DNA from 4 places in the Jejuibacter sp. L23 genome. Region 1 is predicted to be linked to each of the others. Evidence: predicted binding sites of a transcription regulator. Region 1 holds the regulator's gene; each other region holds the start of a gene.
The links. The regulator Fur, encoded in region 1, represses iron uptake genes when iron is present. The targets are predictions, from matches to a motif close to ATAATAATGAGAACNACTATCAA.

Region 1 (3,145 bases):
TGTAAAAATCCGCTCCCGTAGCCTTTTCCCTGTCCAGCAGCAGCAAATCATGGCAAAAGAACAAACGGACCGCACGACGCTCGATCTCTTTGCGAACGAGCGCCGCCCGGGTCGACCCAAAACCAATCCGCTGTCGCGTGACGAGCAACTGCGCATCAACAAGCGCAATCAGCTCAAACGTGACAAAGTCCGCGGCCTGAAGCGCGTTGAGCTCAAACTCAATGCCGAGGCGGTGGATGCGCTCAATGAGCTCGCCGATGCGCGTAACATCAGCCGCAGCGAGCTTATCGAAGAGATTCTGCTGAGCCAGCTCGCCCAGCTCCGGGGCTAAGACCGCCCCTTACGCCGTCAGGTATGTTGCATACTGTGCACCCTGCGGCGAATAGCGGTTTCCGCACTCGAAGGGCTTCTGCTATGATTGCCCTATCCGTGGGCATTACGCAGCCACCATACTTTTTTAGATTCAAGAGGTTACTTTACTCATGGCAATCGTAGGCATTTTTTTCGGCAGCGACACCGGCAATACCGAAAATATCGCAAAAATGATTCAGAAACAGCTCGGTAAAGAAGTTGCTGAGGTGCATGATATTGCTAAAAGCAGCAAAGAAGACCTGGAAGGCTTCGATATTCTGCTGCTTGGTATCCCGACCTGGTACTACGGTGAAGCACAGTGTGACTGGGACGACTTCTTCCCCACGCTGGAAGAGGTAGACTTCAACGGTAAGCTGGTTGCGCTGTTTGGCTGCGGCGATCAGGAAGACTATGCGGAATACTTCTGCGACGCGCTGGGTACCATTCGCGATATTATCGAACCGAACGGCGCCACCATCGTGGGTCACTGGCCGACCGAAAGTTACCACTTCGAAGCGTCGAAAGGGCTGGCCGATGATGACCACTTCCTGGGTCTGGCTATCGATGAAGACCGTCAGCCGGAGCTGACCAACGAGCGCGTTGAGAAATGGGTTAAGCAGATCTCTGAAGAGCTGCATCTTGATGAAATCATCAACGCCTGATGATAAGTTGTTGCGGCGCGATCTGCGCCGCATTAATAGATATAACCGATAGTAATAATTGATACATTTCCTTAACTTTGCCCCACTAAGTTGTACAATAAGCCCGGTAAATTGGGCATCGGTGCCGTATCTGGCATAATTTTTCCCACTTTTTTATTCACATTTTTGCAGGTTGAACGCGGTTTTCATTTACCCTTCACGGTTCTATAATGAGACGCATTCATCTTTTTCATGAATTCTATGCAGTGCTCCAGAGGAGCTAAGTCATTAAGCAACAGGACATATTCCGCATGACTGACAACAATACCGCATTAAAGAAGGCCGGCCTGAAAGTCACGCTTCCCCGGTTAAAAATCCTGGAAGTGTTACAGGAGCCTGAAAATCACCATGTCAGTGCGGAAGACTTGTACAAGCGACTGATCGATATGGGTGAAGAGATTGGTCTGGCCACGGTTTACCGCGTGCTGAACCAGTTCGACGATGCAGGCATTGTCACCCGTCACAACTTCGAAGGCGGAAAGTCTGTTTTTGAGCTGACGCAGCAGCATCATCACGATCACCTTATCTGCCTGGATTGCGGCAAGGTGATTGAATTCAGCGATGATTCTATTGAAACTCGTCAGCGCGAGATCGCCACCCGGCACAATATCCGCCTGACCAACCACAGCCTCTACCTGTACGGCCACTGCGCTGAAGGAGACTGTCGGGAAGACGATGGCGCCCATGAGGCCAGCAAGAAGTAAGCGAGTCTACGCCACAGCCAAAAAAAACCGGAGATCGCTCTCCGGTTTTTTGTATAGAGAATAAAACCCCGGCGCAGAGGCCGGGGTTTTACTTATGGCGATTCAGGCGCGCAATATTAGCCGCCCATTTTCGCCCAGGTATCACGCAGTCCAACGGTGCGGTTAAATACCGGCTTATCGGCGCTGCTGGTCAGCCCATCAAGACAGAAGTAGCCTTCACGTTCGAACTGGTACGCATTTTCCGGCTGTGCCGCCTTCAGGCTCTGCTCGCCGTAGCCCTGCTTCACCACCAGCGATTCTGGGTTAACGGTAGAAAGGAAATCCTCCGCCGAGCCCGGGTTCGCCACGCTGAACAGACGGTCATAGAGGCGGATTTCAATGGGCAATGCGTGAGCGGCGCTGACCCAGTGAATCACCCCTTTCACCTTGCGGCCATCGGCCGGATCTTTGCTCAGGGTATCAGCATCGTAGCTACAGCGAATCGCGGTGATATTGCCATCGGCGTCTTTTTCCACCTCTTCGGCTTTGATCACATAGGCGTTACGCAGACGTACCTCTTTGCCCAGCACCAGACGCTTATACTGCTTGTTCGCTTCTTCACGGAAGTCAGCGCGATCGATCCAGATTTCACCGCTGAAAGGCACCTCGCGGTTACCCATCTCCGGACGGTTCGGATGATTCGGCATGGTCACCATCTCGCTCTGCCCCTGCGGGTAGTTGGTGATGATAAGCTTAACCGGATCGATAACCGCCATCGCACGCGGCGCATTCTCATTCAGATCTTCGCGAATGCAGGCTTCCAGCGACGCCATCTCAACGGTGTTGTCCTGCTTGGTCACGCCGATACGTTTGCAGAATTCGCGGATAGAGGCCGCAGTGTAGCCACGGCGACGCAGACCGGAAATGGTCGGCATACGCGGATCGTTCCAGCCTTCCACTATCTTCTCGGTCACCAGCAGATTGAGTTTACGCTTGGACATAATGGCGTATTCCAGATTCAGGCGCGAAAACTCGTACTGACGCGGATGAGCCGGAATGGTGATATTGTCCAGCACCCAGTCATACAGGCGGCGGTTATCCTGGAATTCCAGGGTACACAGCGAATGGGTGATCCCTTCCAGCGCATCGGAAATGCAGTGGGTGAAATCATACATCGGGTAGATGCACCACTTATTGCCGGTCTGGTGATGATCGGCAAATTTAATGCGGTACAGCACCGGATCGCGCATCACCATAAACGGCGATGCCATATCGATCTTCGCACGCAGGCAGGCGGTGCCCTCGGCGAATTCACCGGCACGCATCTTTTCAAACAGCGCCAGGTTCTCTTCCACGCTGCGATCGCGATACGGGCTGTTCTTGCCCGGCTCGGTCAGAGTGCCGCGGTAT
Region 2 (3,145 bases), 2.2 Mb from region 1:
TTCTGCATGAGACCAGAGCTCCAATTATTTATAGACGAAAAGAATTACTCCTCACACCCATTACGATTGATGGGGGAGTGTAATCGTTCTTGCGTAGCTCCCCGATTGGGAGCATTGTCGGCAATCCAAAAAAGAGAAGATTACCACAGGGTTCCGTCGAACCCGCCGTCAATAATGACAAGCCCGCGCATTATACGTGAATATCACACTTAAGCAAGCGCTGTTTAGAAAAGCGTCACTGTCAACGGCATTCGGCGGAGAAGCCCCTCCCCCGCCGGTAACTGAATCAGAAAGAGGGTTACTCCTCTTCCTTAATCTGGGACTGTATATAGTTCTGCAGGCCAATCTTATCTATCAACCCCAGCTCCGTTTCCAGCCAGTCGATGTGATGCTCCTCTTCTTCAAGAATCTTGATCATCATGTCCCGGCTGACGTAGTCATGGATGCTGTCAGCATAGGCAATGGCCTCCCGCAGGTCTTTAGCGCCTTCCATCTCCAGTTGCAGATCGGAACGCAGCATCTCTTCCACATCTTCGCCGATGCGTAACTTACCCAGATCCTGGAGATTAGGAATGCCTTCAAGAAACAAGATGCGCTCGATGTATTTATCGGCGTGTTTCATTTCATCAATGGACTCGTGGTATTCAACGTCATTCAGACGCATCAACCCCCAGTCCTTGAACATTCTGGCATGAAGAAAGTACTGATTGATTGCGACAAGCTCATTTCCCAATAATTTATTGAGATAATTTATTATCTTAACGTCACCTTTCATTTTTAACCCTCCGCTTCCACTACAAAAAAGCGTAGAAGGGCTACGGGGTAAGTCAAACTATCCCCGCTAAACCTGAGGTTACCAACAGCGTCGGCAGCACTCAGTGATCAATTGCGGACTCAGGCGATCTCTTTGAATTCCGGCATCTGGATCATCTCTTCCTGCATGATCTCACGGGCAGCTCTCACGCACTTACCACACTGATTGCCAATGGGGATAAATTTACGCAACTGCTGAAAAGACTGGGGATGAAACTGGCGCACGGCCTGGCGGATTTTTTTATCACTCACGCCGTTACATAAGCAAACGTACATAACAACTCCCGTTCAAAAACTGCGCAAATTCTAAATGAGAATAGTTATGATTACAATAGCGCATCGCGGGAAGAAGATCATGTGAGTACTACAATTCACTTACAACAGATAGCAAAAAGGCGCCCGAAGGCGCCTTTTTCGTTCAGCTTAAAAGAAATTAAGCTTCAACTTTAGCAACAACGCCCGCGCCAACGGTACGGCCGCCTTCGCGGATTGCGAAGCGCAGACCCTGGTCCATTGCGATCGGGTGAATCAGCTCAACATTCATTTTGATGTTGTCGCCCGGCATTACCATCTCTACGCCTTCCGGCAGAGTGATGGAACCCGTCACGTCAGTAGTACGGAAGTAGAACTGCGGACGGTAGCCTTTGAAGAACGGAGTGTGACGGCCGCCTTCGTCTTTGGACAGAACGTAAACTTCTGCTTCGAACTTGGTGTGCGGCTTGATGGAGCCCGGCTTAGCCAGAACCTGGCCACGCTGGATTTCATCACGCTTGGTACCACGCAGCAGAACGCCACAGTTCTCACCAGCACGGCCTTCGTCCAGCAGTTTGCGGAACATTTCAACGCCAGTACAGGTGGTCTTCGCAGTATCTTTGATACCAACGATTTCTACTTCGTCGCCCACTTTGATGATACCGGTTTCTACACGACCGGTAACAACGGTACCACGACCGGAGATGGAGAATACGTCTTCGATCGGCAGCAGGAACGGCTTGTCGGTGTCGCGCTCCGGCTCAGGGATGTAGGTATCCAGAGCGTTAGCCAGTTCGATGATTTTCTCTTCCCACTGAGCTTCGCCTTCCAGCGCTTTCAGTGCGGAACCGCGGATAACCGGGCAGTCGTCGCCCGGGAAGTCGTACTGAGACAGCAGCTCACGAACTTCCATCTCAACCAGTTCCAGCAGCTCTTCGTCATCAACCATGTCGCACTTGTTCATGAACACGATGATGCACGGTACGCCTACCTGGCGGCCCAGCAGGATGTGCTCACGGGTCTGCGGCATCGGGCCGTCAGTTGCAGCAACAACCAGGATAGCGCCGTCCATCTGAGCAGCACCGGTGATCATGTTTTTCACGTAGTCGGCGTGCCCGGGGCAGTCAACGTGCGCGTAGTGGCGAGTCGGGGTGTCATACTCAACGTGAGAGGTGTTGATGGTGATACCACGAGCTTTCTCTTCCGGCGCGTTATCGATCTGGTCGAATGCGCGAGCAGCACCGCCGTAGGTCTTAGCCAGTACGGTGGTGATAGCAGCGGTCAGAGTGGTTTTACCATGGTCAACGTGGCCGATAGTACCGACGTTGACGTGGGGTTTTGTACGTTCAAATTTTTCTTTAGCCACGACTATATTCCTTACTTTCTGTGCTCTCCCTGTGGAAAGGAGAGCACGGGATCATTGTATTAAAACCCTGGGCTTATTTACCGCGGGCTTCGATAACGGCCTGAGCAACGTTGTTCGGTGCATCATCATACTTCAGGAATTCCATGGAGTAAGATGCGCGACCCTTGGTCAGAGAACGCAGGTCGGTTGCATAACCAAACATTTCAGACAACGGAACTTCAGCATGAATAACAACGCCAGTTACGTTGGATTCCTGACCGCGCAGCATGCCGCGACGACGGCTCAGGTCACCGATAACGTCACCAGTGTTCTCTTCCGGAGTCTCAACTTCAACCTTCATGATCGGCTCAAGCAGAACCGGCTTCGCCTTCTTAAAGCCCTCTTTAAAGGCGATAGAAGCGGCCAGTTTAAACGCCAGCTCGGAGGAGTCAACGTCGTGGTAGGAACCGAAGTGCAGACGCACGCCGAGGTCAACTACCGGGTAACCCGCCAGCGGGCCAGACTTGAGCTGCTCCTGGATACCTTTATCAACAGCCGGGATGTATTCGCCAGGAATAACACCACCTTTGATCTCGTTGATAAATTCGTAGCCTTTCGGGTTTGAACCCGGCTCCAGCGGATACATGTCGATCACAACGTGACCGTACTGACCACGACCACCAGACTGCTTCGCATGCTTACCTTCGATATCGGTAACTTTCTGGCGAATCGCTT
Region 3 (3,145 bases), 370 kb from region 1:
ACAGCTGGCAGACGATAGCCCCGGCCCTGAAGCGCGGGCGCAATGCGGTACGGATGATGCCCGAATGGCGCGAATATCAGGGGCTGAATACCCTGCTGGCGGCACCGGTGGAAAACTTTGCTTTGCCAGGGCACTACACCCGCAAGCGCATTCGCGCCATGGGGCGGGTGTCGCTGCTGGCGACCCGGGCTAGTGAACTGGCGCTGGAGCAGGCCGGGCTGCTGGAAGATCCTCTGCTGACCAGTGGTGAAGTCGGCATCGCCTATGGCTCTTCGACTGGCAGTACCGGGCCGGTGAGCGAATTCGCCACCATGCTGACCGAAAAGCATACCGGCAACATTACCGGCACGACCTACGTTCAGATGATGCCCCACACCACGGCGGTCAACGCCGGTCTGTTCTTCGGCCTGCGCGGGCGGGTGATCCCCAGCTCCAGCGCCTGCACTTCGGGCAGCCAGGCTATTGGCTACGCCTGGGAGGCGATTCGCCACGGCTATCAGACGGTGATGGTGGCCGGTGGCGCAGAAGAGCTGTGTCCTTCAGAGGCGGCGGTCTTCGATACCCTGTTCGCCACCAGTCAGCGCAATGACCAGCCCGGGGCCACCCCGGCACCATTCGACCGCCAGCGCGATGGCCTGGTGATTGGCGAAGGAGCGGGCACCCTGGTGCTGGAAGAGCTGGAGCACGCCAGGGCGCGTGGCGCCACCATCTATGCCGAACTGGTGGGATTCCATACCAATTGTGATGCTTCGCATATTACCCAGCCGCGCAGCAGTACCATGCAGGTCTGTATGGAGCAGAGTCTGGCCAGCGCCGGGTTGCCAGCTGCGGCTATCGGCTATATCAGCGCCCACGGTACTGCTACCGAGCGCGGCGATATCGCGGAAAGCCAGGCCACGGCGGCACTGTTTGGTCGGGGAGCGCCAATCTCATCGATGAAAAGTTATCTGGGTCATACTTTGGGGGCCTGCGGCGCGCTGGAGGCCTGGCTGGCGATTGAAATGGTGCGCGAAGGCTGGTTTGCGCCTACCATCAATCTGCAGGAGCCGGACGAAGCCTGCGGCGATCTCGACTACATCATGGGAGCGGGGCGTGCTATCGATACGGAATTTATTCAGTCCAACAACTTCGCTTTCGGCGGTATTAATACCTCGCTCGTTTTCCGCCGCTGGGCGTAACCGGTTCTTTTCCCTGTGTCGCCGTCTCTGCGGCACAGGCTCTTCAGATAATACCCCATATTTTCATCAGGTTATTTAGTCGTCGGTCAGGCACCTGATATGAAAAACCGCTTGCAATGCGTGTCAACACATCGATAATCGCAGCTATAAATGATAAGCATTATTATTTGATTTCTTGTTCAGGGATATTCCGTTATGCGTCTTGATACTCCGCAGGCTCCGGGCCTGCGCCCCCGCTTGCTGGCGGTGCTGATGAGTGCCGCCCTCTGCCCGGCCATGGCTGCTGAAACCGCACCGGCAAAAACCGACGACACCATTACCGTGACCGCCACGCCGGAAAGCGACTTTACCCCGGGCGGCGACCAGCTGGTACCGGCGTATCTGGATGGTCAGGTGGCCAACGGCGGGCGTCTGGGGATCCTCGGCGAGCAGGATGCGCGTAACGTTCCCTTTAACGTGATTAGCTATACCTCGAAGATGCTGCGCGATAAGCAGGCCCAGACCCTGAGCGATGTGATGGCTAACGATGCCAGCGTTCAGAACGTGGCGGGCTACGGTAACTTCGGCGAATCCTTCCGTATTCGCGGCTTCGACCTTACCAGCGACGATATCGCCTACGGTGGTTTGTACGGCGTACTGCCGCGTCAGGTGATCAGTATGGAGCTGGCGGAGCGGGTCGAGGTGATCAAAGGCTCTACCGCCTTTCTTAACGGCGTGCCGCCGGGCGGCAGCGGGGTGGGGGGCTCCATTAACCTGGAGCCGAAACATGCTGACAGCGAGCCGCTGAACCGGCTGAGCGTGGATTACAGTAGCGACTCCCGGGTGGGCGGCGCAATCGATGCCGGGCGTCGCTTCGGCGATAACGATCAGTACGGCGTGCGGGTCAATGTACTGCACCGGGAAGGGGAGACCGCGGTCGATGACGAAAAATCGCGTATGACCCTGGCCACCGTCGGTCTGGACTATAAAGGCGATCGCTTTCGCAGCTCGCTGGATGCCGGCTGGGAAAAGTCGACCATGCACAATGGCCGCATCGGTGTTGGTATCGGCCAGGCGACCGAAGCGCCCAACGTACCGGATAACCGCACCAACTACAGCCAGCCGTGGGTTTATAGCGATATGGCCTCGCGTTTCGCCATGTGGCGCGGTGAATATGACCTGACGCCGGACTGGACGGTCTACAGCGCCTTTGGCGGTAGCCATACCGACGAACGCGGCGCCTACAGTTCCCCTAAGCTGGTGGATAACGCGGGCAATGCCACCATGTCGCGCCTGAGCACTCGCTATAAGGCGGATACTTTCTCGGGCATGATGGGGGTGCGCGGCAAATTTGAAACCGGCTTTGTAAAGCATAATGTCAACCTGGGCTATTCCGGGGTTTACCGCAAGGCCCGCTCTGCCTGGACCATGTCCGGCGCTTACGACACCAATATTTATGACCCGATCTCTATCCCGAACCCGGAAACGCTGTATACCGGCGGCGATATGAATCACCCGGCAGTCACCGCCCGCACCCGCAGTACCGGGTTATCTGTCTCCGATACCCTGTCGGTGCTCGACGATCGGCTGCTGCTGACCCTGGGGGCGCGCCGTCAGGATGTGATGGTGCGTAACTATTCGGCGGCCGGGGTGGAAGAGAGCGGTGCCGCCTTCGATGCCATGAAGGTGACTCCGGTTTACGGGCTGGTGGTGAAGCCCTGGGAAGAGGTTTCCTTCTATGCCAACCATATCGAGTCGCTACAGCCGGGATCGACGGCGCCGAACGATGCGACTAATTCCGGGCAGGTGTCGGGTATCGTTACCGCAAAGCAGAACGAGGTGGGGGTGAAGCTGGACTATGGCCGTATCGGCGGCAGCCTGGCGCTGTTTGAAATTAAGCAGCCGGTGGGGATGATGGACAGCAACAGCTACTACAGCCTGTACGGCGAACAGCGTAACCGCGGGGTGGAGCTGAACGTCTTCGGCGA
Region 4 (3,145 bases), 2.1 Mb from region 1:
ACCCGGCTGATAATAAGGAGTTCGTATGAAATTGAAGTCATTATTTCTTGCCGCTGTGCTACTGGCCGCCACACCCTGGTTCGCCAACGCCGGAGAAATTTATCTACTGCCTGGGGTAAAACTGCAGATTGGCGATCGCGATCACCGCGGTCATCGCTGGGACGGGCACCACTGGCGCGATCGCAACAGCTGGAACCGGGACTGGCGCTGGCATGACGGCCGCTGGCACCATCGTAACGCCTGGCGCGGCCATAAGAAGTATCGCCATCATGACCGCCACCACTACCGCAAGCATCATCATGAGCGTCGTCATCACGATCGCCATGGGCATCACGGCCGCCATCATCACTAAAACCTCCCCTCCCGACCAGGAGGGGACGTTCAACGCGAATTCCCCGTTGCCATCCCTATCAGTAACCAGAGGTTGAGCGCCACCACCACGGCGACGATCAGCCAGCCGAGCAGCCTGATCAAGCGGCTGTTTACCAGATCGCCCATCAGCGATTTGTCGCTGGTGAAAACCAGCAGCGGAACCAGTGCCAGCGCGATACCGAAACTGAGCAGCACCTGGCTCATCACCAGAATGCGGGTGGCGTCCAGCCCCATCAGGATCACCACAAAGGAAGGCGCCATAGTGATCGCCCGGCGCAGCCACAGCGGAATATGGAAGCGCACAAATCCCTGCATCACCACCTGCCCCGCCAGAGTACCCACCACCGTGGATGACAGACCGGCAGCCACCAGGCTAAGACCAAATATAGTGGCGGCGGCGTGGCTGAGCAGCGGCTCCAGGGTCAGATAGGCTTCATCCAGATCCGCCACCCCGGTGTGGCCGCTAAAGTGGAAAGCCGCCGCCGCGGTCGCCATCATCGCCAGGTTAACAAATCCGGCAATGGTCATGGCGATAGCCACATCCCAGCGGGTGGCGCTGTAGCGCTGATGCCTGGTACCACCGTGCAGATTCTGAGTCAGCGAGGAGTGCAGATAGATAACGTGAGGCATAATGGTGGCGCCCAGCACCCCGGCCGCCAGGAAGACCGCCTCGCCGTTCGGCAGCCCGGGCACGATCATGCCCTTTGCCAGCGTTGGCAGGTCTGGCTGCGAGAAAATCAACTCAACGATATAGGCACCAGCCACAAACAACAGCAGCGCGCCTATCACTTTTTCCAGCGGCTTCTGGCCACGGCGTTGCAGCATCAGGATCAAAAAGGTGGCGATACCGGTCAGTATCGCACCCTGTAGCAGCGAAACGCCAAGCAGCAGCTTAAAGCCCACCGCGGCCCCAATGAATTCCGCCAGATCGGTAGCCATGGCGATAATTTCCGCCTGAACCCACCAGAACCAGACCAGCGGACGCGGGTAACGATCGCGTATATGTTCAGCCAGGTTTTTACCGGTAGCGATCCCCAGTTTCGCTGACAGGATCTGAATCAACATCGCCATCAGGTTGGCCCAGACCACCACCCACAGCAGCTGGTAGCCAAAACTGGCGCCAGCCTGAATATTGGTGGCGAAGTTACCGGGATCGATATAGCCAATGGCGGCAATAAACGCTGGCCCCATCAGCGCCAGTCTTAGCTTGCGTGCCGCACGCCCTGTATTAGCTTCAACGCGACTGTTTGTCATCACTGCCTCAAAAATATAGCCTTTGCTATGTTTTATGCTACCAAAATGCGAATGATTATCAAGTGCATTTATTGAGGGGGTTCCTGATAATTGTGATAGCTGAAAACAATGAAAGGCGGGGTTTGGACGACTACGCTGATAGTTAAATGTCATCGAACAGGAAATCAGCGACCTGACGATCATTCTAACAGAACAACATAACGTTTCACTGTTTTAATTAACATTACATAACAGGGGTTGACCCTCGATTGAGCTTTGTGGACGAATCAGGTCACCATAGTGTGACTTTTCTCTCGTTTTATTATCGTGTGTTTCATAGAATGTGCGCCGAAATTAAACCTTCCTCATAATTTGGAGCCAACATGTTCCGCGTTCTGCACTTTGTTCTGGCGATTGCCGTAGTTGCACTACTCGCTCTGCTGGTTAGCCACGATCGGAAAAAAATCCGCATTCGTTATGTCATCCAGCTGCTCGCCATTGAAGTTGTGCTGGCCTGGTTCTTCCTGCATTCGGAGGCCGGACTGGGATTTGTGAAGGGATTCTCAGAGATGTTCGAGAAGCTGCTGGGCTTCGCCAGTGAAGGCACCGATTTTGTCTTTGGCAAAATGAACGATGAAGGACTGGCCTTCTTCTTTCTGAAAGTATTATGCCCTATTGTCTTTATTTCCGCGCTGATCGGCATTCTGCAACATATCCGGGTACTGCCCGTCGTTATCCGATTTATTGGTACCCTGCTCTCGAAGGTGAACGGAATGGGTCGCCTGGAATCCTTCAATGCGGTCAGTTCACTGATTCTGGGGCAGTCGGAAAACTTTATCGCCTATAAGGACATTCTGGGCAAGATGTCGCGCAACCGCATGTACACCATGGCGGCCACGGCGATGTCCACCGTGTCTATGTCGATCGTCGGCGCCTATATGACCATGCTTGAACCGCAGTATGTGGTGGCGGCGCTGGTTCTGAATATGTTCAGCACCTTTATTGTCCTGTCGATTATTAACCCCTACCGTGTGGAAGGCAGCGACGAAAACCTGCAGATGACCAATCTGCACGCCGGACAGAGCTTCTTTGAAATGCTGGGCGAATATATTCTGGCGGGCTTTAAGGTGGCGATTATCGTCGCTGCTATGCTGATCGGTTTTATTGCTCTTATCGCCGCCCTGAACGCGCTGTTTGCCGCGGTGCTGGGTATCTCCTTCCAGGGGATTCTGGGCTACATCTTCTGGCCAGTGGCCTGGATTATGGGCGTTCCGGCCAGCGAAGCGCTACAGGCGGGTAGCATCATGGCCACCAAACTGGTTTCCAACGAGTTTGTCGCCATGATGGAGCTGCAAAAAGTGGCCGGTAGCCTGTCGCCACGCGCCGAAGGTATTCTTTCGGTATTCCTGGTTTCGTTCGCTAACTTTTCCTCTATCGGGATTATCGCTGGCGCCATTAAAGGGCTGAACGAAGAACAGGGTAATGTGGTTTCCCGCTTCGGTCTGAAACTGGTGTATGGCTCAACCCTGGTGAGCGTACT

Region 2: a site for Fur is predicted at 1,124-1,146, ahead of bfd (bacterioferritin-associated ferredoxin). Genes of this name have one in related genera too.
Region 3: a site for Fur is predicted at 1,323-1,345, ahead of SCU88_RS09425 (TonB-dependent siderophore receptor). Genes of this name have one in related genera too.
Region 4: a site for Fur is predicted at 1,666-1,688, ahead of SCU88_RS18175 (Nramp family divalent metal transporter). Genes of this name have one in related genera too.

The regions. Positions count from the first base shown of each region.
Region 1 is NZ_CP138199.1:1,677,186-1,680,330, reverse strand. It holds gene ybfE (LexA regulated protein) at 50-331, shown strand; gene fldA (flavodoxin FldA) at 483-1,013, shown strand; gene fur (ferric iron uptake transcriptional regulator) at 1,304-1,756, shown strand; gene glnS (glutamine--tRNA ligase) at 1,873-3,145, opposite strand, start outside.
Region 2 is NZ_CP138199.1:4,779,574-4,782,718, forward strand. It holds gene rpsJ (30S ribosomal protein S10) at 1-8, opposite strand, end outside; gene bfr (bacterioferritin) at 299-775, opposite strand; gene bfd (bacterioferritin-associated ferredoxin) at 895-1,089, opposite strand; gene tuf (elongation factor Tu) at 1,247-2,431, opposite strand; gene fusA (elongation factor G) at 2,505-3,145, opposite strand, start outside.
Region 3 is NZ_CP138199.1:2,048,353-2,051,497, forward strand. It holds gene SCU88_RS09420 (beta-ketoacyl-ACP synthase) at 1-1,178, shown strand, start outside; gene SCU88_RS09425 (TonB-dependent siderophore receptor) at 1,374-3,145, shown strand, end outside.
Region 4 is NZ_CP138199.1:3,809,491-3,812,635, forward strand. It holds gene SCU88_RS18170 (DUF2502 domain-containing protein) at 26-352, shown strand; gene SCU88_RS18175 (Nramp family divalent metal transporter) at 382-1,626, opposite strand; gene SCU88_RS18180 (NupC/NupG family nucleoside CNT transporter) at 1,989-3,145, shown strand, end outside.